DNA from 3 places in the Colwellia sp. BRX10-1 genome. Region 1 is predicted to be linked to each of the others. Evidence: predicted binding sites of a transcription regulator. Region 1 holds the regulator's gene; each other region holds the start of a gene.
The links. Region 1 encodes NrdR, which represses ribonucleotide reductase genes. Its sites were predicted from a motif close to AAACACNANATNTNGTGTTT; they were not measured.
Positions count from the first base shown of each region.

Region 2: nrdA (class 1a ribonucleoside-diphosphate reductase subunit alpha) is a predicted target of NrdR. The motif match lies at 550-569, and genes of this name have one in related genera.
Region 3: H4J75_RS07410 (adenosylcobalamin-dependent ribonucleoside-diphosphate reductase) is a predicted target of NrdR. The motif match lies at 5,164-5,183, and genes of this name have one in related genera.

Region 1 is NZ_JACGWC010000029.1:16,443-23,082, reverse strand. It holds gene H4J75_RS17200 (TonB-dependent siderophore receptor) at 66-2,057, shown strand; gene ribBA (bifunctional 3,4-dihydroxy-2-butanone-4-phosphate synthase/GTP cyclohydrolase II) at 2,128-3,237, opposite strand; gene H4J75_RS17190 (riboflavin synthase) at 3,320-3,985, opposite strand; gene ribD (bifunctional diaminohydroxyphosphoribosylaminopyrimidine deaminase/5-amino-6-(5-phosphoribosylamino)uracil reductase RibD) at 4,041-5,177, opposite strand; gene nrdR (transcriptional regulator NrdR) at 5,178-5,633, opposite strand; gene glyA (serine hydroxymethyltransferase) at 5,863-6,640, opposite strand, start outside.
Region 2 is NZ_JACGWC010000013.1:69,887-76,526, reverse strand. It holds gene H4J75_RS12095 (LysR family transcriptional regulator) at 1-131, shown strand, start outside; gene nrdA (class 1a ribonucleoside-diphosphate reductase subunit alpha) at 709-2,982, shown strand; gene nrdB (class Ia ribonucleoside-diphosphate reductase subunit beta) at 3,117-4,247, shown strand; gene yfaE (class I ribonucleotide reductase maintenance protein YfaE) at 4,330-4,641, shown strand; gene H4J75_RS12075 (diguanylate cyclase) at 4,757-6,070, opposite strand; gene H4J75_RS12070 (response regulator) at 6,092-6,640, opposite strand, start outside.
Region 3 is NZ_JACGWC010000006.1:71,543-78,182, reverse strand. It holds gene H4J75_RS07435 (cytochrome bc complex cytochrome b subunit) at 1-2, opposite strand, end outside; gene petA (ubiquinol-cytochrome c reductase iron-sulfur subunit) at 2-592, opposite strand; gene rpsI (30S ribosomal protein S9) at 1,162-1,554, opposite strand; gene rplM (50S ribosomal protein L13) at 1,558-1,986, opposite strand; gene H4J75_RS07415 (NrdJb) at 2,242-2,910, opposite strand; gene H4J75_RS07410 (adenosylcobalamin-dependent ribonucleoside-diphosphate reductase) at 2,944-5,100, opposite strand; gene zapE (cell division protein ZapE) at 5,306-6,421, opposite strand; gene H4J75_RS07400 (YhcB family protein) at 6,598-6,640, shown strand, end outside.

The DNA.
Region 1 (6,640 bases):
TTTCGCTTGCATTGCACGGGAGAACCAACTAATTTAATGACAAAGCTATTAATTTTTTAATTTATATGAAAATTTTCGTTTGGATTATTAGCTGTCTTTTCATTGTACCCCTTAATAGTAGTTTTGCTGCTGTCGTTGAAAAAGACATCTTTGATCTCAGCATAAAAGAACTAATGCAAGTACGTATTAGTTTAGCGACAAAAACTGAAGAAACTGTTCTAACAGTACCTTCAACAATCACGGTCTTTGAACGCACTGATATTGAATCATTAGGGGTGAAAAATGCCTATGATGTGATGAATTTTGTTCCTGGCTTTCAAATGACTCGTGGTGATTGGGTGGGAGCAGTCCCGAAAGAACATGCACGTGGCGTTTATTTAGACAATGGTTATATTCTTGTTATGCTCAATGGCGAACGACTTAATGAAGTTTCCTTTGGTAAAGCTTCCGTTTATACCCCCCATATTCCCATTGATATTATTGAACGTATTGAAGTTATTCGAGGTCCTGGCTCAGCGCTTTATGGCAGCAATGCTTTTTTAGGTGTGTTAAATATAATTACTCAACAATCAGTTAAGCAGCTTAAAGTAAGTATAGGTGAAAAAGGTTATCAGCAACTTTCCTCTAGCTGGCAAAAGTCGCTCTCTAAAAACTTACGTTTACACAGTAATATTTCGATTGAGAAGTCTAATGGCCATCAATATACCTCACCATTGAATCGCCAAGTTAAAGACCCCTATAGTAATACCTATTTAGAACTCGGTGCACACTATAAAAATAATAAACTTAACATCCGCTACAGCGAAAATGAACTCGATGAATTTATTAATCTTGGTGGCTATTCTGTCGATAATATCCACACCAGTGAAAGCTTTTCAATATCGGGTAAAAGTAAGATATGGCACAATGACAAGCATCAGCTAGAGATTAAGGCGTCTTATAGCCTCTTTGAAATCAAGTCTGCTGGGATGGCCTTAGCAAAAGAGTCTGGCCTTATCGAAAATGATTTTTTGGTGGGGCCCTTTTGGCGCACTCAATCAAGCGATGTAAACCTAGATCACAGTTGGATAGTTAATCCACGTATTCATCTCAATTCTGGGGTTGAATATCGCCGCGCTAATCAATTTCAATCGGGTAACGCCGTCACTTACTATGATTATCAGCAAGAGCGGATTATCGTTAGTGATGAAAACTATCTCGACAAAATTGTCGCTATCGCTGTGATGCCTGAAACAAAAGCGTTAAACCAAGCCCAAGAAATGCATGGAATTTACAGTCAACTCAAGTGGCAAGTCGCCAATAATATTAGTTTATTTTTAGGGGCTAGGTATGACAATGTGATAGATATTGATCATAAACTGTCACCGCGTGCCGCAGCCGTTTGGCAAGCCAATAAAAACCATAGCTTAAAACTGCAATATGGTGAGTCATTTCGTACTCCGGTAAACAACGAACTTTATTCAAATGACAGTGTGACTAACGGCAACCCTAATTTATCCTCAGAGTTTGTCAAAACAACAGAGCTCGTTTGGATATATCAACATAATGATTTTTCCAGTGAACTGGTCTTTTTTCATAATGATTTACGAGACTTTATAAATAAGGTTCCTGACGATGGCGACGCACAATTTACTTTTGTTAACCATGTTGATATGGAAATTAGTGGTTTGGAAAGCAGTGCCAGTGTTGAATTAACGCCAAAATTACGTTTTTCAATCAATTACACCCATCTCTTTGATGACCCCATTAACGAGAGTTTTAAACACTTTGGTAGCGCCAATTTAAGCTATAAGTCAGGACAATGGAAATTCAATGTTAATGGTATTTGGCGAGATGAAGTAACACTACCTCCAATTAATGATGTCCGTTTTATACAAAAACAGTATTTTTTAATTTCAGGTAAAGTCACTTATGAGCTTGATAAAAAACAGCAACTTTCATTAATTGCGCAAAATTTACTGGATAAAGATTATGTTGTCTTCGACCCAAGAGTATTTAACGGTGAAGTACCAGGAAAAGGCAGAGAAATATCAGTGAGTTATCGCTATCAATTTTAACGTAATCACAAGCTTAAATGTTCATCTATAAAAATATTTCTATAGATGAACAAACTCGGACTAACGTTAATTATTCCGCTATATATTCAACAACTTCAAGACCAAATCCTGATAACGAATGATACTTAGTTTGTGAACTTAACAAGCGCATCTTACTAACACCTAAGTTAGAAAGGATTTGTGAGCCTACGCCAACGTTACGAGAGCCAACATGACGCTTTATTTCATTAACAACTTCACCCGCATCAATTTTTGCATACTTTTCAACTTGAGAAATTAACTCCGCAGTAGATTCATGCTTACCTAAAAGTACTAAAACACCGCCTTCTTTGGCAATTTTTTCTAAAGCATTAGCCATTGGCCATTGAGCAACACTCTCACGTTGGCTAAATAATAAATCTCTAAAGGTATTTTCTAGATGAACACGAACTAGTGTTGGTTCGTCAGCTTTAATCTCACCTTTAGTTAGGGCAAAGTGCGCCTGTCCATCAATGGTGTCTTTAAATACTGTTAAATCGAATTCTCCAAAGGCTGTTGGTAACTTACATTGAGAGACACGTTCAATAGTGGTCTCATTAGCATTTCTATATTCAATTAAGTCGGCAATGGTGCCCATCTTTAAATCATGCTTTTCAGCAATAATTTCTAAGTCTGGGCGGCGCGCCATAGTACCGTCTTCATTGAGTATTTCAACAATAACGGCGGCAGGCTCTAAACCCGCTAAACGCGCTAAATCGGTTCCAGCTTCCGTATGGCCTGCGCGATTTAATACACCTCCATCTTTGGCTATTAATGGAAAAATATGCCCCGGCTGAACAATACTTAAATGATTAGCATCTTTGGCAACAGCAGCTAATACAGTCGTTGCACGATCGCCAGCAGAAATCCCGGTAGTTACTCCTTGAGCGGCCTCAATTGACACAGTAAAATTAGTGCTAAATTGAGCGTCATTTTTTTCAACCATCAAAGGTAACTTGAGCTGCTGGCATTTTTCAACCGTCATCGGCATACAAATTAAACCACGACCGTGAGTCGCCATAAAATTAATGGCTTCGGGGGTTACTTTTTCAGCAGCCATAATGAAGTCACCTTCATTTTCTCTGTCTTCATCGTCCATCAAAATGACCATTTTACCTTGAGCAATATCGTCAATAATTTCTTGTGGGGTATTTAAATTCATGATCATCTCTTTTATTTAATTTTTTTTCATAATTTTGAGGAATACAATAGTGCGCTTGATATACAAACGCCACCTTGTTTGTTTACTTCATAAAACCGTTACGTGCTAATAGTTCATGAGTCACACCAGAACTATGGTGCTCGGCCGTGCTAGCGGCTTTTTTTGTTAATAGCCTTTCGATATAACGGGCGATTAAGTCAACTTCTAAATTGACTTTAGTGCCCGCTTTATATTGAGCAATAATGGTTTGCGCGTTAGTGTGAGGAACGATCGTTAGACGAAATTTATCATCGGTGACACTGTTAACTGTTAAGCTCGTGCCGTCAATTGTGATAGAGCCTTTTTCGGCAATGTATGGCGCTAAATCACTTGGCATTTCAAGCCAGTATTCTAGGCTATTACCATTATGTTCAATCGAGGTTATTACAACCACAGCATCGACATGGCCAGACACCATATGTCCGCCAAAACGAGTGGTGGGTAACATGGCTTTTTCTAAATTAACAGCCTGCCCTGTTTGATAATCAACAAAGCCAGTACGCTGTAAGGTTTCATTAGAAACATCGGCACTATAAGTTGATGAGTCAAAAGCGACAACGGTTAAACAAATGCCATTGGTCGCTATTGAATCACCTAATTTAACATCACTCATATCTAATAAACCGGTGGAAATAACAATTCTTGCACCCTGTCCAGTAATGTTTATCGCTTGAATGCTACCAACTGCTTCAATTATTCCTGTGAACATAATCACTCTTTAAGTCATTTTTAGGTCAAGTAAAACTCAACACCATACTAAAATTTTACGGTAAAAGTTTAGCAATAATACGGATATCTTTGCCGATCATACGTAAATCAATTATATTTAGTTCTTTTGCTTGGCTCAAGCTTTCAATGCTTGTCATATTCACTAAGCTTTTACTGTCTGCACCCATCAATTTAGGGGCTTGATATAAAATCAATTCATCGACTAAATTTTGTTCAATAAAAGCACCCGCTAATCGAGCACCTGACTCAATGAGTACATCATTTAAATTTAGCTTAGCTAAATATTGAAGTAATGCATGTAAGTCAATCTGTTGTTCATTAGCTAATGTATTGACTACAGGTAAAACCACCTGCTTTACAAAATGAGGCCATTGATGAATGTTTTCAATGGTACGACGAATTAAAATTATTGGGCTGTGCTCATTAAATAAAGCTAAGTTAGGCGTTAAGCGATTTTTTGTATCTATAATCACTCTTATCGGTTGCCTAACGTCTTCCTCTTGATAACTATCTTTTAATTCCCCTAGCTCAGACCAACGTACCGTCATTTTTGCATTATCGGTTAATATACTGTCAGCACCACTGATAATCGCACAACTTTGTGCGCGTAAACGCTGAACATCTTGTCGAGCTTGAGGCGAAGTAATCCATTTACTTTCACCATTTTTCATCGCGGTTTTTCCATCTAAACTCGCCGCTAATTTACAACGGACGTAGGGCAAACCTGTGGTCATTTGTTTGATAAAACCAACATTTAAATCTTCAGCCGCTTGTCTTAACAAACCGTGTTGCGAAGATATTTCCGCTTGTGCTAACATTTTTAAACCATTACCAGCAACTTTAGGATTTGGATCAACCATCGCCGCTATGACATGTTTAATACCGGCAAGAATAAGTCCTTTAGCACAGGGTGGCGTTAACCCATAATGACTACACGGCTCAAGTGTTACATAAGCGGTTGCACCTTGCGCATTTTTACCCGCCATTGCTAACGCGTTAACTTCAGCATGGCCTTCACCCGCTTTTTGATGAAAACCTTCTCCGACAATTTTACCATCTTTTACCAAAACACAACCAACGCGCGGATTAGGCGAGGTGGTATAATGTCCTTGTTTGGCAAGCATTATAGCCCGTTGCATAAAACGGTAATCTTCGGCTGAAAATTCTTTCATCTATTTTTCATTACCTAAGCGCGCAATTTCTTCACTAAATTCGCGAATATCTTCAAAAGAGCGATAAACCGAGGCAAAACGCACATAAGCGACTTTATCTAATTCTTTTAATTGTTCCATGATGATATTACCAAGCAACTCACTCGATACTTCTCGCTCACCAGTGGCACGTAGCTTTGATTTGACTTTATTAATCGATAGTTCGACTTGCTCGACACTCACCGGACGTTTTTCGAGTGCTCGCACTAAACCATTACGCATTTTATCTTCATTGAAAGGCTCACGTGAACCATCATTTTTAATAATACGTGGCATAACTAACTCAGCAGTTTCAAAGGTAGTGTAGCGCTCATGACAGGCTAGACATTCGCGGCGACGGCGAACTTGATGACCGTCAGAGACCAAACGAGAGTCAATGACTTTGGTATCTAAGGCTCTACAAAAAGGACAATACATGGAAAGCTCCAAAAAAGGTTATACCAATCCCAATAAGTATATTTTTATCTTAATGGACTCGGTACTTTCGACACATAGCTCTGTTTAATTGACAGAAACAATAATGGCCGCTAATGCGGCCATTTTAGTCTAATTAAGCTATTGTTACATTAACTTATTTATAGCTTTTCCCATTAGACTTTAAGTGCCACAGCTATATCGCTTAAGACACTAAAGTCGTTAGCTTAATTTACGCGTATACAGGGAAGCGTGAACAAAGTTCTTTAACACTGGCTTTAACATCAGTAACCGTCTGTTCATTGTTGATATCGTCTAAAATATCACAAATCCAACCCGTTAATGCTTGAGTTTCAACAACGCCAAAACCACGACGCGTAATAGCCGGAGTACCTAAACGTAAACCAGAAGTTACAAACGGAGAACGTGGGTCGTTAGGTACTGAGTTTTTATTTACCGTAATATGGGCACGGCCTAATGCAGCATCAGCATCTTTACCTGTAATATCTTTATCAATTAAGTCAAGTAACAATAAGTGGTTTTCAGTGCCGTTAGAAACAACTTTGTAACCGCGTTCCTGAAGAACAGCAACCATAGCTTTAGCATTGTCTAAAACATTCTGTTGATAAACTTTAAACTCAGGCTCTAATGCTTCTTTAAATGCAACCGCTTTAGCTGCAATAATGTGCATTAATGGGCCACCTTGGCCACCTGGGAAAACAGCAGAGTTTAATTTTTTATAGATAGCTTCGTCATCACAACCCGAAATAATTAAACCACCACGAGGACCGGCTAATGTTTTATGAGTAGTTGTAGTAACAACATGCGCATGTGGCACTGGGTTTGGATATAAACCGGCGGCAATTAAACCAGCAACATGAGCCATATCAACGAAAAAGTATGCGCCAACACCGTCTGCGATTTTACGCATACGTGCCCAATCAACAACACCAGAGAAAGCAGAAAAACCACCAATGATCATTTCTGGTTTATGTTCTTGTGCTAAACGT
Region 2 (6,640 bases), on a different contig from region 1:
ATTATGCTTTTAGCGACATTAATGTCTTTGGTGTATTCCCGCCTGGTACAGCCAATTCCAAAAAGCTGCGCTTATTACTTAACTTCTTAAAAGAGTATTTCACCAGCCAAAGTATAATAAAAAAGCAATAACCCCACTTATTAATGTATATATTTTTGTGTGGACCAACCGCTCTTATGATCTACTAATAACTAGCGGATAAACTTTATACAAGTTGTCATCGTAACGCTTAACCTAAACAGTCTATATCAGCATTATTGTTCATTTAGTGCCCTTCCTGCTTAAAAAAAAGCAACGTGTTGTTTTTATTGGAAATTAAGTTTTAGCTGACAAAAACAACCAATAAACGGGTAATTTTATTTAAAAATAAATTACCCACAAAAATTAATTAAAATAAACGTTGCGTTTTTGTAATATCAAAAATAAAAAGCACTACTAAGTTAGTCGTTACTAACTGAACTTTTACTCTAAAGAAAGTTATTAAAAACTATGCTTTTTATCACTTGCAAAAACAGCCAAACCTCATTATCTTGTGATCAGTTTTTAGAAAACCCCTATATATAGTGTATTTGTTGTTCAGATGTTTTTTTGTGCTAATTTACATTTTAGGGAAATATAATACTGATAAGTGTTCACTTAACGTTTTCTTTAGTTGACAACGTTAGGTAAATAAAGCGACCAGCATAATTAATAAATGACAGGCTCTTCATGACTAATAATCTTTTTGTAAGTAAGCGTAACGGCAAAAAAGAACTCATCGATTTAGAAAAAATTCATCAAGTTATCACTTGGGCTGCTGAAGGCCTTGATAACGTTTCGGTGTCACAAGTTGAGTTGAAATCTCATATTCAATTCTACGACGGTATCAAGACTGCTGACATTCATGAAACTATCATTAAAGCCGCCGCTGATCTTATTTCAGAAGAGACACCTGATTATCAGTATTTATCAGCACGTTTGGCTATTTTTCATCTACGTAAAAAAGCCTACGGCCAATTTGAGCCGCCTAAATTATTTACCCATGTTGTTAGTATGGTAGAAAATGGTAAATATGATGAACATCTTCTAGCTGATTACAGCGAAGCAGAGTTTGAACAAATGGAAAAATTTCTTGTTCATCCTCGCGATTTAGACTTTAGTTACGCCGCAGTCAAACAATTAGAAGGTAAATACCTTGTCCAAAACCGGGTAACGGGTGAAATTTACGAAAGTGCTCAGTTTTTATATATCTTAGTGGCCGCTTGTTTATTTGCTAAATATCCTGTTGAAACACGTTTAAAATATGTTGAAGGTTTTTATCACGCGATTTCAACCTTCAAAATATCGTTACCTACACCTATTATGGCAGGGGTACGTACGCCTACTCGTCAATTTTCATCTTGTGTATTAATTGAATGTGGTGACAGTTTAGACTCAATAAACGCGGCTTCTAGCTCTATTGTTAAATATGTTTCACAACGAGCAGGCATTGGCATCAATGCTGGCCGTATTCGCGCTTTAGGTAGTTCGATACGTAATGGTGAAGCCTTTCATACCGGTTGTATTCCGTTTTTCAAGCATTTTCAAACGGCTGTTAAAAGTTGTTCACAAGGGGGAGTTCGAGGCGGCGCAGCTACGTTATTCTACCCACTTTGGCATTTAGAAGTTGAAAGCTTACTGGTCCTTAAAAATAACCGAGGTGTTGAAGAAAATCGTGTCCGTCATTTAGATTATGGCGTGCAATTCAATAAGCTTATGTACACACGCTTAATCAAAGGAGAGTCTATTACTCTCTTTAGCCCGAGCGATGTTCCTGGCCTTTATGATGCTTTTTTTGAAGACCAAGAGAAATTTGAAGCCTTGTATGTAAAATATGAAGCTGATGATTCAATTCGTAAAAAATGCATTAAAGCTATTGAGTTATTCACCTTATTTGCTCAAGAGCGTGCCAGCACAGGTCGAATTTATTTACAGAATGTTGATCACTGTAATACGCACAGCCCATTCGATCCGAAACAAGCACCAATACGCCAAAGTAATTTGTGTTTAGAGATTGCGCTACCGACACAACCAATGAATGATATTAATGATCCAAATGGCGAAATTGCCCTTTGTACTTTGTCAGCCTTTAACTTAGGCGCAATAGAAAGCTTAGATGAATTAGAAGGTTTATCAGACCTTGCAGTTCGAGCGCTTGATAGTTTACTTGATTATCAAAACTACCCGATGCCAGCTGCTTACAATGCCACTATAGGCAGAAGAACATTAGGTATAGGCGTAATAAACTATGCTTATTACTTAGCTAAAAACGGCGTGTATTATTCAAATGGCAGTGCTAACAATTTAACTCACCGTACCTTTGAAGCCATTCAATTTAATTTATTGAAAGCATCAAATGAATTAGCAAAAGAAAAAGGCGCTTGTCCTAAATTTAATGAGACACGTTTATCACAAGGTATTTTACCGATTGATACTTATAAAAAGACCATTGACGACATTACCGGTGAACCCCTTCATCTTGACTGGGAAACTTTGCGAGAGAGTATCAAGACACATGGCGTAAGAAATTCAACGGTTTCCGCGTTAATGCCATCTGAAACTTCATCACAAATTTCAAATGCTACAAATGGAATTGAACCACCAAGAGGTTTAATCAGTATAAAGGCTAGTAAAGATGGTGTTTTAAAACAGGTTGTACCTGAATATCAAAGATTAAAGGGTAACTATGAGTTACTTTGGAATATTCCAAATAACGAAGGTTACTTGCAGCTAGTGGGTATCATGCAGAAGTTTATTGACCAAACCATCTCTGCAAATACTAACTACGACCCTGCACGCTTTGAAGGCGGAAAAGTACCGGTGAAGCAAATCTTAAAGGATATTTTAACCGCTTATAAATTAGGCGTTAAAACCATGTATTACCATAACACCCGTGATGGTGCGTCTGAGAATATGCTCGGATTAGAAGAAGAAGACTGTGAAGGCGGCGCATGTAAAATTTAATTGTGCGCACAAAAAAAAGCTTCATTGTTTTTTAACAATGGAGCTTTGAGCATAATCAGTCATACCTATAATTTTTAAAAACAAAATTTCGATAACAGGCTGTGACTTCCATGCGTGTTATCAAGGAGTAATAGATGTCCTACACCACGTTTAATCAAGTTCCTAATAATGCGCTACTCGAGCCAATGTTTTTAGGTAACAGTGTCAATGTCTCACGATATGACCAACAACGTTTTATCGCCTTTGAAAAACTTATTGAAAAACAGTTATCGTTTTTTTGGCGTCCTGAAGAAATTGATGTATCAAAAGACAGATCTGATTGGCAAAGTTTAACGCCTTCAGAAAAGCATATTTTCATTTCCAACCTAAAATATCAAACTTTGCTTGATTCTATGGCAGCACGCTCGGTGAATGCGATGTTTTTACCGCTGGTTTCATTACCAGAAGTAGAAACTTGGATAGAAACCTGGGCTTTCAGTGAAACCATTCATTCTCGCTCTTACACGCATATTTTGAGAAACTTGTTTTCAGATCCAAGTGAAATATTTGACGACATCGTTGTTAACCCAGCTATTTTAAAGCGTGCATCCAGTATTTCTAAATACTTTGATGCCGTGATCATCACCACACAACTACTCCAGTCACAAGGTGACGGTACCTATGAAGTCGATGGTGAAATGATTGAAGTATCAACTCGCAAGCTTAAAGAGCGCTTATACTTGGCTGTTTGTTCGGTCAACGCTTTAGAAGCCATTCGCTTTTATGTCAGCTTTGCCTGTTCATTTGCTTTTGCCGAGCGTGAGTTATTAGAAGGTAACGCAAAAATTATTAAGCTTATTGCTCGAGATGAAGCTTTGCATTTAACCGGTACTCAACATATTTTAAATAACTGGTTATCCGGTAGAGATGATCCTGAAATGAAAATCATTTCTCAAGAAATGAAAGAGCAAGGATTACAGATATTTCTTGATGTTGTTGAACAAGAAAAAGAATGGGCTCAGTACCTATTCAAAGACGGTTCAATGATTGGCTTGAATGCGGCAATATTAAATCAATATATTGAGTACATTAGTAATCAACGCTTAACGGCTATTGGTTTTGATGCACCCTTTGATATAAAAAGTAACCCATTACCATGGATGAATGCTTACTTAGTATCAGACAATGTTCAGGTCGCTCCACAAGAAACAGAGATATCGAGTTACTTAGTTGGTCAAGTCGACTCTTCTGTATCAAGTGATGATTTTGATGGCTTTGACCTTTAATGGTTTTAACCTCCAGATAAAGAAGCGATTATCATGCTTTCTTATCACATCATTAGCACATTTTGCGTTTAAGCCTTTTTAAATGAAAAGTGCTAATGATATGGCTATGTGCCCGCAAAAATTGTCTGAAAGTAAGAAAGCTCATCGTATTTTTGTCGATAATAAAACCATTACCTTTCAAGCCAACGATAAAAGTTTACTAGAGTGTTTAGAAAAGGCTAATGTGGAAGTGCATTATCACTGTCGTGACGGTTTTTGTGGGGCGTGTCGAGTAACCTTAGTTGAAGGCGAAATTAGCTACCCTCAAGGAGAGCCACTCGCTTTTATTGGCGATGGAGAAGTGCTCTCTTGCTGTTGTGTGCCAAAGAGTGACATCAAACTTATCGTTGAATAACTAATACTAGGATTATTAACGGGTCTTTAAAGATTGGAGAATCAACGCGTATAGATGTTGAGCGACAAATATACCCGTCACTCATCATCAACATCTATTAATCTTATACTTATACTTATAATTGCGCGCTTAACCTAACTTCTATACCGTCTAAAACCTTAGTTAACTCTGCGGCAACCGGTTGATACAATTGTTGATAACGCGCAGTATCTTCAATACTTACCGCTTCATCTAGCGCTTTAGTCAATTCAAACAGTTGCATAGCTCCTACTGAGCAAGAAACACCTTTTAAGGTATGTACTAAGTGTTTACAAGCAGTTTGATCATCAGTACTGATCGCTTGTTGAATCTTTTCACTGTCTTTTGAATGGTCTTCATAAAACATCACCAGTATTTCAGCAAAAAGGTCTTCATCTCCAAGGACATTACCAATACCTATTTCAGCATCAATACCTGGATATTCGTCTTCACTGGTCACCGGTAACTCATCGATAATACCCTCAGCGGCAACCGTATTTGATTCTTGATGCACCTTCACTTGATTTCGGCCACTGTGTTTTGCTTCATATAAGCAAAGATCAGCTTCTTTTAATAAGCCTTCTAAGTTCATCTCATCGCCCTTGCCTAATGATAAGCCGATACTGACTGTTACAGACACCTTTTCATCTTTGGTATCATCAATATATATTTTACTATGTTCTACTCTTTCTCTTAAGCGTTCGCAGGCAACAAGCGCATTCTCTGCAGAGGTATTTGCCATACATATCGCAAATTCTTCGCCACCAACTCGACCAATAATATCATTATCTCGAAAACAATCGCAGATGATATCAGCAAATTCAACTAGGACTTTATCACCGGTATCATGACCGTAATTATCGTTAACCGCTTTAAAAAAATCTATATCGAGCATTGCCACAGCAAGTGGTTTATTAGTGCGTTTTGCTTGGCTAATCGCTTTACCCGCTAAGTCTTCAAAAGCGCCTCTGTTACGAATACCGGTTAAGAAGTCTGTATTAGCTAGAGACTCTAGCTCTAAAGTTTTCTCTAAAAGCCGCAGCGAGGTTCGTATTCTAGCCAATAACACTTTCGGAATATAAGGTTTAGTTACGTAGTCATCTGCGCCAAATTCTAGAGCAGCAACAATTTGATCTTCATCATCTGAAGCCGATAACATAATGACTGGCGTATTGAAAATAATAGGGTGATTTTTTAATTTGTGTAACATCTCTAAGCCTGAGATACCCGGCATATACATATCTAATAAAATGAGGTCTATCGCTTGCTCTTCTAAAACCTCTAAGGCTTTTTCTCCAGATTCGGCGGTAAACACATTATAACCTTCTTCACCTAAATCAAACTCTAATAGCATGAGCGTATCTTTAGCGTCATCAACAGCGAGAATGTTATATTTTTTCTTTGTATTCATAGTTTATTCCCATTGGAAGGCTTATTCGTCATCTTTAGCTGTTAGGTGTTTTTGTAAGATATTAATTAACAAATCATATTCCCTTGATAAATCATTTTGAAGCGATAACAATTCAACACTATTTTTTATTCTAGCCGATTGTTCAATTTGTCGCGTTAATTTTCCAAGATTAATGCCACCTAAATTTTTTGACGAACCACTAACTTTATGTGCTAAAGCTATAATATCATCAAATAATTTATTTTCCATAGCGATAGCTAACTCATTTTTAAGCGCAGGCATATCCTCAATAAATAAACTGATAAGCTGTTTACTTAATTTGTCATTATTTCTAATACGCTTTAAAAAACCTGTTTTATCCCAAATGATATCTTCATTTGTCTTTGAATGACTACTTTTGGAGTTATCACCATGGCTAGTCTGGGTTAGGGGCTCTGCAATCTCGTTACTGTTATCATCAGACACGGTTTCAAAGCTATCTAGCCCAACCCATGCCGATATTTTTTTAAGTAAAATATCGGTATCTACCGGTTTAGTCGCGTAATCACTCATGCCTGCCGCTAAACATTT
Region 3 (6,640 bases), on a different contig from region 1:
ATTATGCTTCTCCTGCGCTAACACCAATTAATAAGGTGTCTGCTGTTGGGAATGAATGCTCAGGAACCACCAAGTTTGTTGGTGCAGGAACGCTTTGAAAAACACGACCAGCCATATCGAATTTAGAACCGTGACAAGGACAAAAGAAACCGTCTTTTACACCTTCAACAAACTCTTCAAAATCGCCTTGGTGGTGAGTAGGAGCACAACCTAAGTGAGTACACACGCCTAAAGCAACCATAAACTCAGGCTTTATTGAACGATATGCATTGGCTGCATAAGTAGGTTGTTGAGGCTCTTCTGAACCTGGGTCTTTCAATTGATCGTCATGCGCCGCTAAAGTTGATAATATTTCTTCAGTTCTACGGACCACATACACAGGTTTTCCTCGCCATTCAGCGCGGATTAATTGACCTGGTTCTATTTTACTAACATTGACTTCAACCGGAGCACCTGCAGCTTTCGCTCTAGCACTAGGGTTCCAAGAACCAATGAAAGGCACAGCCAAACCGACAACACCAACACCACCTACTACCGAAGTAGCAGCAGTTAAAAAGCGTCGACGGCCGTTATTCACGGGCGCATTGCTCATTCAAAATCTCCAAATAACATTGTTTCAAACAAATTCGAATTATTATTCTCACAGCTACAGTGAGTTGCGAGAGGAAATACTTTCCAATTGTTTGCCCAAACTTGCGACAAAAAATTTTTCTGATAATAAAGAAATAAGCACTTTTTTACAAGTAAAAATAAGCGAAACATCAGTTATATATCTTAATTTCACTGACTTTGTCACTTTAAACACACAGCTAAATACGAAAGATTATTATTCAAAAAAAGCGCAGAAAAGAATAGTTTCTCTTTCGCTATCCGATAAATTATTTTAATGCTTATATAGTTGAGTGTAATTGCTAACCATCGAAAAAGTGCTCAGTAAACAGCTCAATAATACGACTATTTTCCCGCATATTATTTTTATTACTGATACTTTAAAGTTTACCATTTTATTGGAACTCGCACTGTATTATTTATTATCGCCTAAGGTCGCTTTTATAATAAACAGCCCACGAAGTTACCTTACTGCGGATGCTCATTTTTCTAAATGACAGATATAAAAAAACCGACATAAAGTCGGTTTTTTGAAAACGTATAAGGTAAATATTAACGTTTTGAAAATTGTGGCTTTTTACGAGCCTTGTGTAAACCAACTTTCTTACGTTCAACTTTACGAGCATCACGAGTTACGAAACCAGCTACACGTAGAGAACCACGTAAAGTTTCATCGAACTCCATTAATGCACGAGTAATACCGTGACGAATTGCGCCAGCTTGACCAGAAATACCACCACCAACAACAGTGATGTTAAAGTCAAACTTTTCTAACATTTCAACTAATTCTAATGGTTGACGAACAACCATACGAGCCGTTTCACGACCAAAGTATACAGAAATGTCACGCTTGTTAATTGTAATTGCACCGTTACCAGCTTTCATGAACACACGAGCAGTTGAGCTCTTGCGACGACCAGTACCGTAATATTGATTATCAGCCATTGCTTAAAGCTCCAAAAGTTGTGGTTGTTGTGCAGTATGCTTATGTTCAGTGCCCGCGTAAACTTTAAGCTTACGGAACATTTCACGACCTAAAGGACCTTTAGGTAACATACCTTTAACTGCGAATTCTAAAACACGCTCTGGAGCTTTTTCAATTAGTTTTTCAAAACTAATTTGCTTAAGACCGCCTGGGAATTCTGTATGCGAGTAGTAAATTTTACCTTTCGCTTTATTACCAGTTACTTTCACTTTCTCAGCGTTAATAACAACGATGTAATCGCCAGTATCTACGTGAGGAGTATATTCTGCTTTATGCTTGCCGCGTAAACGGGTTGCAATTTCAGTAGCGATACGTCCTAAAGTCTTATCTTCGGCGTCCACTAAGAACCATTCGCGTTGTACGCTTTCTGGTTTTGCTACAAAAGTTTTCATTAAAAAACCCAATATTTATTATGTTACTTTAAATGATGAATGCTAAGAATTAGCATCACCGGTTAAAAAGACCACGCTCTACCCCTTCGAGTATCGAGTCCATCGCCACTACTTTTCACAAAAGTCAAAAACAGTAGGCATTTGTAACGCAGGGAGCGCGGATTATACAGAAGTTATCTACTAAGATCACCTATAAATCACAATCAATTGCACTTTTTTTAAACTTTTATCACGAATACAATCGCTAGCTAGTAACTAACCACATTTTGAATCGCCGCAATTTAAGCAAGTAGCGCAATTGTCTAATGAGATTACCGACTTTTGATAACATTTTACACATTGGCTTGCTGTGGTTGGAAAAGCTAATAGCTCACTTCCCTCTTTAGCTTTTATTGTTTGGCGCTTTTCCTCAATGTAGGCTTGTTGGTGGTTATCTCTTTCACTTTTTGGCAACATATCTAATGCCTTTAAATGTGTTTCAATAACATGGCCAATATCAGCGACCACCGATGGCATAAATATACCTGTGCCTCTTTGGTAATAGCCACCTTTGGGGTCAAATACTGCTTTTAGCTCTTCGACTAAAAAGGTGCAGTCACCTCCCTTGCGAAATACCGCTGAAATAACCCGTGTTAGCGCCACTACCCAAGAATAAAACTCCATATTTTTTGAATTGACAAAAATTTCGAAAGGACGGCGAGTTTCTTGGTCACTTTCTTGATTGAGCAAAATATCATTAATAGTAATATAAAGAGCATGGTCTGATACTGGCGGTTTTATTTTATAAGTAGAACCAATTAACATTTCAGGACGTTTTGTACTTTCGGTGAGTTTATCCGCGATGCCTTTTATTTTTTCTTTAACAGGCAGCTGATCAGCAACTAACACCTTAACCGCAGTGATCGCTTGATTAATTTCTCTCATTATTAGTTTCCTCGTTATTTTTTGCCAGGGCTTTTAGAGCTTACCGTAGTAACCTTCTTTTAAAGCGTCATGAAGATTTGCAGCCGTATGCGTTTCGCCGTCGTAAACCACCTCTTCATTACCTTTCGCTAAAATCTCAGTGCCATCGGCTAAGGTAAACTGATACGTTACATTAGCGAGTTCTTCGTCTTTTACTAATACGCCTTGATGGACTTCTGGGTTAAAACGAAAAGTCGTACAGCCTTTCAAGCCCTGGTCGTATGCATACAAATAGATATCTTTGAAGTTTTCATAATCGATATCAGTTGGAACATTAATTGTTTTTGAAATAGACGAGTCTATCCAGTATTGTGCCGCAGACTGAATATCAACATGTTCTTTAGGAGCGATGGCATCGGCAGATACAAAATAGTTAGGCAGCTTTTTATTGTCATCTTCGCTATATGCCAAAGCATCTTTATTGATAAAATGACGATATGCCAGCAGTTCATAACTTGAAACAGCGACGGATTCTTTTGATTTCTTACCTTGACGAATAATATTGCGGTGATATTCATGTGCAAAGCTCGGTTCAATACCATTAGATACATTATTACCTAGACTGAGCGCTAAAGTGCCTGTGGGTGCTATTGAAGAATGATGTGTAAAACGGGCGCCAACCTCAGCTAACGCTTCGACAAGTTCAGGATTTTCTTCAGCGATACGCTGCATATAACGACTGTATTTTGCGTGCAGAACTGAACCTTTTATTTTATCCGCCACTTTTATGCCGTCTTTTATCATTTCGGGGCGTTTTACTAGCATTTGCTGAGTTACCACGAACGTTTGTGCAAGTATCGGCGCAGGACCTTTTTCTTTTGCTAAATTTAACGCTTCTTGCCACCCCGTTATCGCTAAAAATTTTGATACTTTGTCAGTAAAAGCCAGGGCTTCAGGACTATTATAAGGTATTTTTAATAATGTCAGAGCTGAGCCTAATCCTAAGTACCCCATACCATGACGGCGCTTACTTTGAATTTCTTGCTGTTGTTCAGGCAGTGGTAAGCCATTAATTTCTACTACGTTGTCGAGCATGCGGGTAAAAACTTTAATAACTTCGCGGTATTTATCCCAATTAAATTTCGCACTAGAAGTGAAAGGTTGCTCAACAAATTTAACTAAATTTACTGAACCCAGCAGACAAGCACCGTTGGGCGGTAATATTTGTTCGCCGCAGGGATTACTTGCACGTAGTTTTTCACAAAACCAGTTGTTATTCATTTCGTTAGCATGGTCAATGAGTAAAAAACCTGGTTCAGCATAGTCAAATGTATTGCTCATTATCATATCCCACAGCCTAACAGCTGGTATCGTGCTATAAATTTTACAGGCGATTTTACCTTCATGATTCAATACATAATTATGTTTTTTAATATAAGCGTTATCAAAATAATTCTCTTTGAAGAGTATTTTATCCCGATCGGTGATAGCGATATCATCGGCAAGTAACTCTTGGTGAGAAATAGGAAAATTGAGTAACCAGTCTTGTTGATTTTTTACAGCAGCAATAAATTCATCACTGATCAGTAGTGATAAATTAAATTGCCGTAACCGACCATCCTCGCGCTTCGCTAAAATAAAACGTTTAACATCAGGGTGAGAGATATCAAAAACCCCCATTTGCGCACCACGCCGCCCGCCGGCAGAACTAATGGTAAAACACATTTTATCGAAGATATCCATGAACGACAGTGGACCTGAAGTTGTGGCACCGGCGCCAGCAACAAAGGCACCACTAGGTCTTAAAGTTGAGAATTCATAACCAATACCACACCCCGCCTTTAACGTTAGGCCTGCTTGGTGCACCGCAGTTAATATACCCGTCATTGAATCGTCGATAGTGCCTGAAACCGTGCAGTTTATTGTTGATGTGGCGGGCTTAAATTTTTTGGCACCTGCATTTGATATTATTCGTCCCGCAGGATAGGCGCCACATTCCATCGCCCAAACAAATTTCTCGTACCACTTTTTCTTATCTTTATTTTCTATATCCGCGAGCGCTAAGGCAACTCGATGAAATGTTTCTGAAATAGTATTCTCTTGCGGGTGGCCATGTTTGTCTTTTAAGCGGTATTTTTTATCCCAAATATCAACTGAAGCGGCTTGTAATTTAATACTTGTCGCTAAGCCTGGTGAAAAAGCGTTTGTCATCAGCATTCCTTTATCATTTTATTTTTGGTGTATATTACCTATAAAAATAAATGACAAAAGCCAAAGCACTACATATTGCGATCAAGATCAATAAACAACACAACATATAGCTAGTTAGCGTAATAACGCTAAAGTTGGCATAAAAAAATGCCGATCGTTAAATCGGCATTTTTATAATTATCTTTAAGTAAGTTTTACTATCTCACTAAGGTAAGTGCTTACTTGCTAAATAATCATGTGACTGCATTTCTTGTAAACGACTTAAACAACGTTTGAACTCAAATTCCAAACCGCCGTGGCTGTATAAATTTTCCATTTCGACTTCAGCAGAAATAATTAATTTTACATTACGTTCATAAAATTCATCAACCAAGGCAATAAATCGACGGGCCGCATCTTCACGATCGACACTCATTTGTTTAACATTTGCTAATAATACCGTGTGATACAAACGACTTATCTCCATATAGTCAGTTTGACTACGTGCGGATTCACACAACACCGAAAAGTCAAAGTGCACAATACCGTCTGACTCTTCAATCGCCGATAATGAGCGATTATTTATTTTAACGTCAACATCTTTCTTACCTGGTTTGACCGACAATTGAATAAAATATTGCGCCAGGTTTTCACTTGCCTCTGCATCAAGTGGAGCATGGTAAATCTCGGCTTGCTCTAGGGTTCGCAAACGGTAATCAATACCGCTATCGACATTTACCACATCACAATGTTTATTGATGAGTTTAATAGCTGGTAAAAAACGTTCGCGTTGCAAACCATTTCGGTACAGACCGTCAGGTATAATATTTGACGTTGCCACTAAAGTAACATTATGTGCAAATAATTCTTCAAACAAAGCGCCAAGGATCATTGCATCGGTAATGTCGGAAACAAAAAATTCATCAAAACAAATAATACAGGTTTCATCAGCAAAACGTTTGGCAATTATTTTCAATGGGTCAGCTTGCCCGGTTAATGTTTTTAATTCTTGATGAACACGGTGCATAAAGCGATGAAAGTGAACACGCATTTTATTTTCAAAAGGCAAACAATCATAAAATGTATCAACTAAATAAGTTTTCCCTCGACCAACGCCACCCCAAAAATAAAGTCCTTGTATGGTTTTGGTTTCAGATGAGGCAACAATGCGCTTCCAGCGATTAAGCACCTTCTTAAATCCTTCAACGGGTAAGGGTTTATTTTGAAGATCTTCATAGAGACGCTGTAAGTTTTTTACCGCATTTTCCTGCGCATCGTCATGTAAAAAATCATCACGAGTTAAATCTTCATTATACTTATCTAGAGGTGAAAGCTTGATCATTTATTGGCCACTTATATTTTGTTTCACAAAGTCTTTACAGGACTAATGAAATATTTTCTTGAAATTAACAAATTCGCAATCATATTCATTAGGTAAGCGCGAACAGAAGCGCTATTATACAAAATAAGTTCCTATATTTTTACTAATTTTATTGAATATAACGAGGGTTTGACACTATGGATATAGTTTTAGCAATTTTTCTTTTATTAGTTGGTGCGG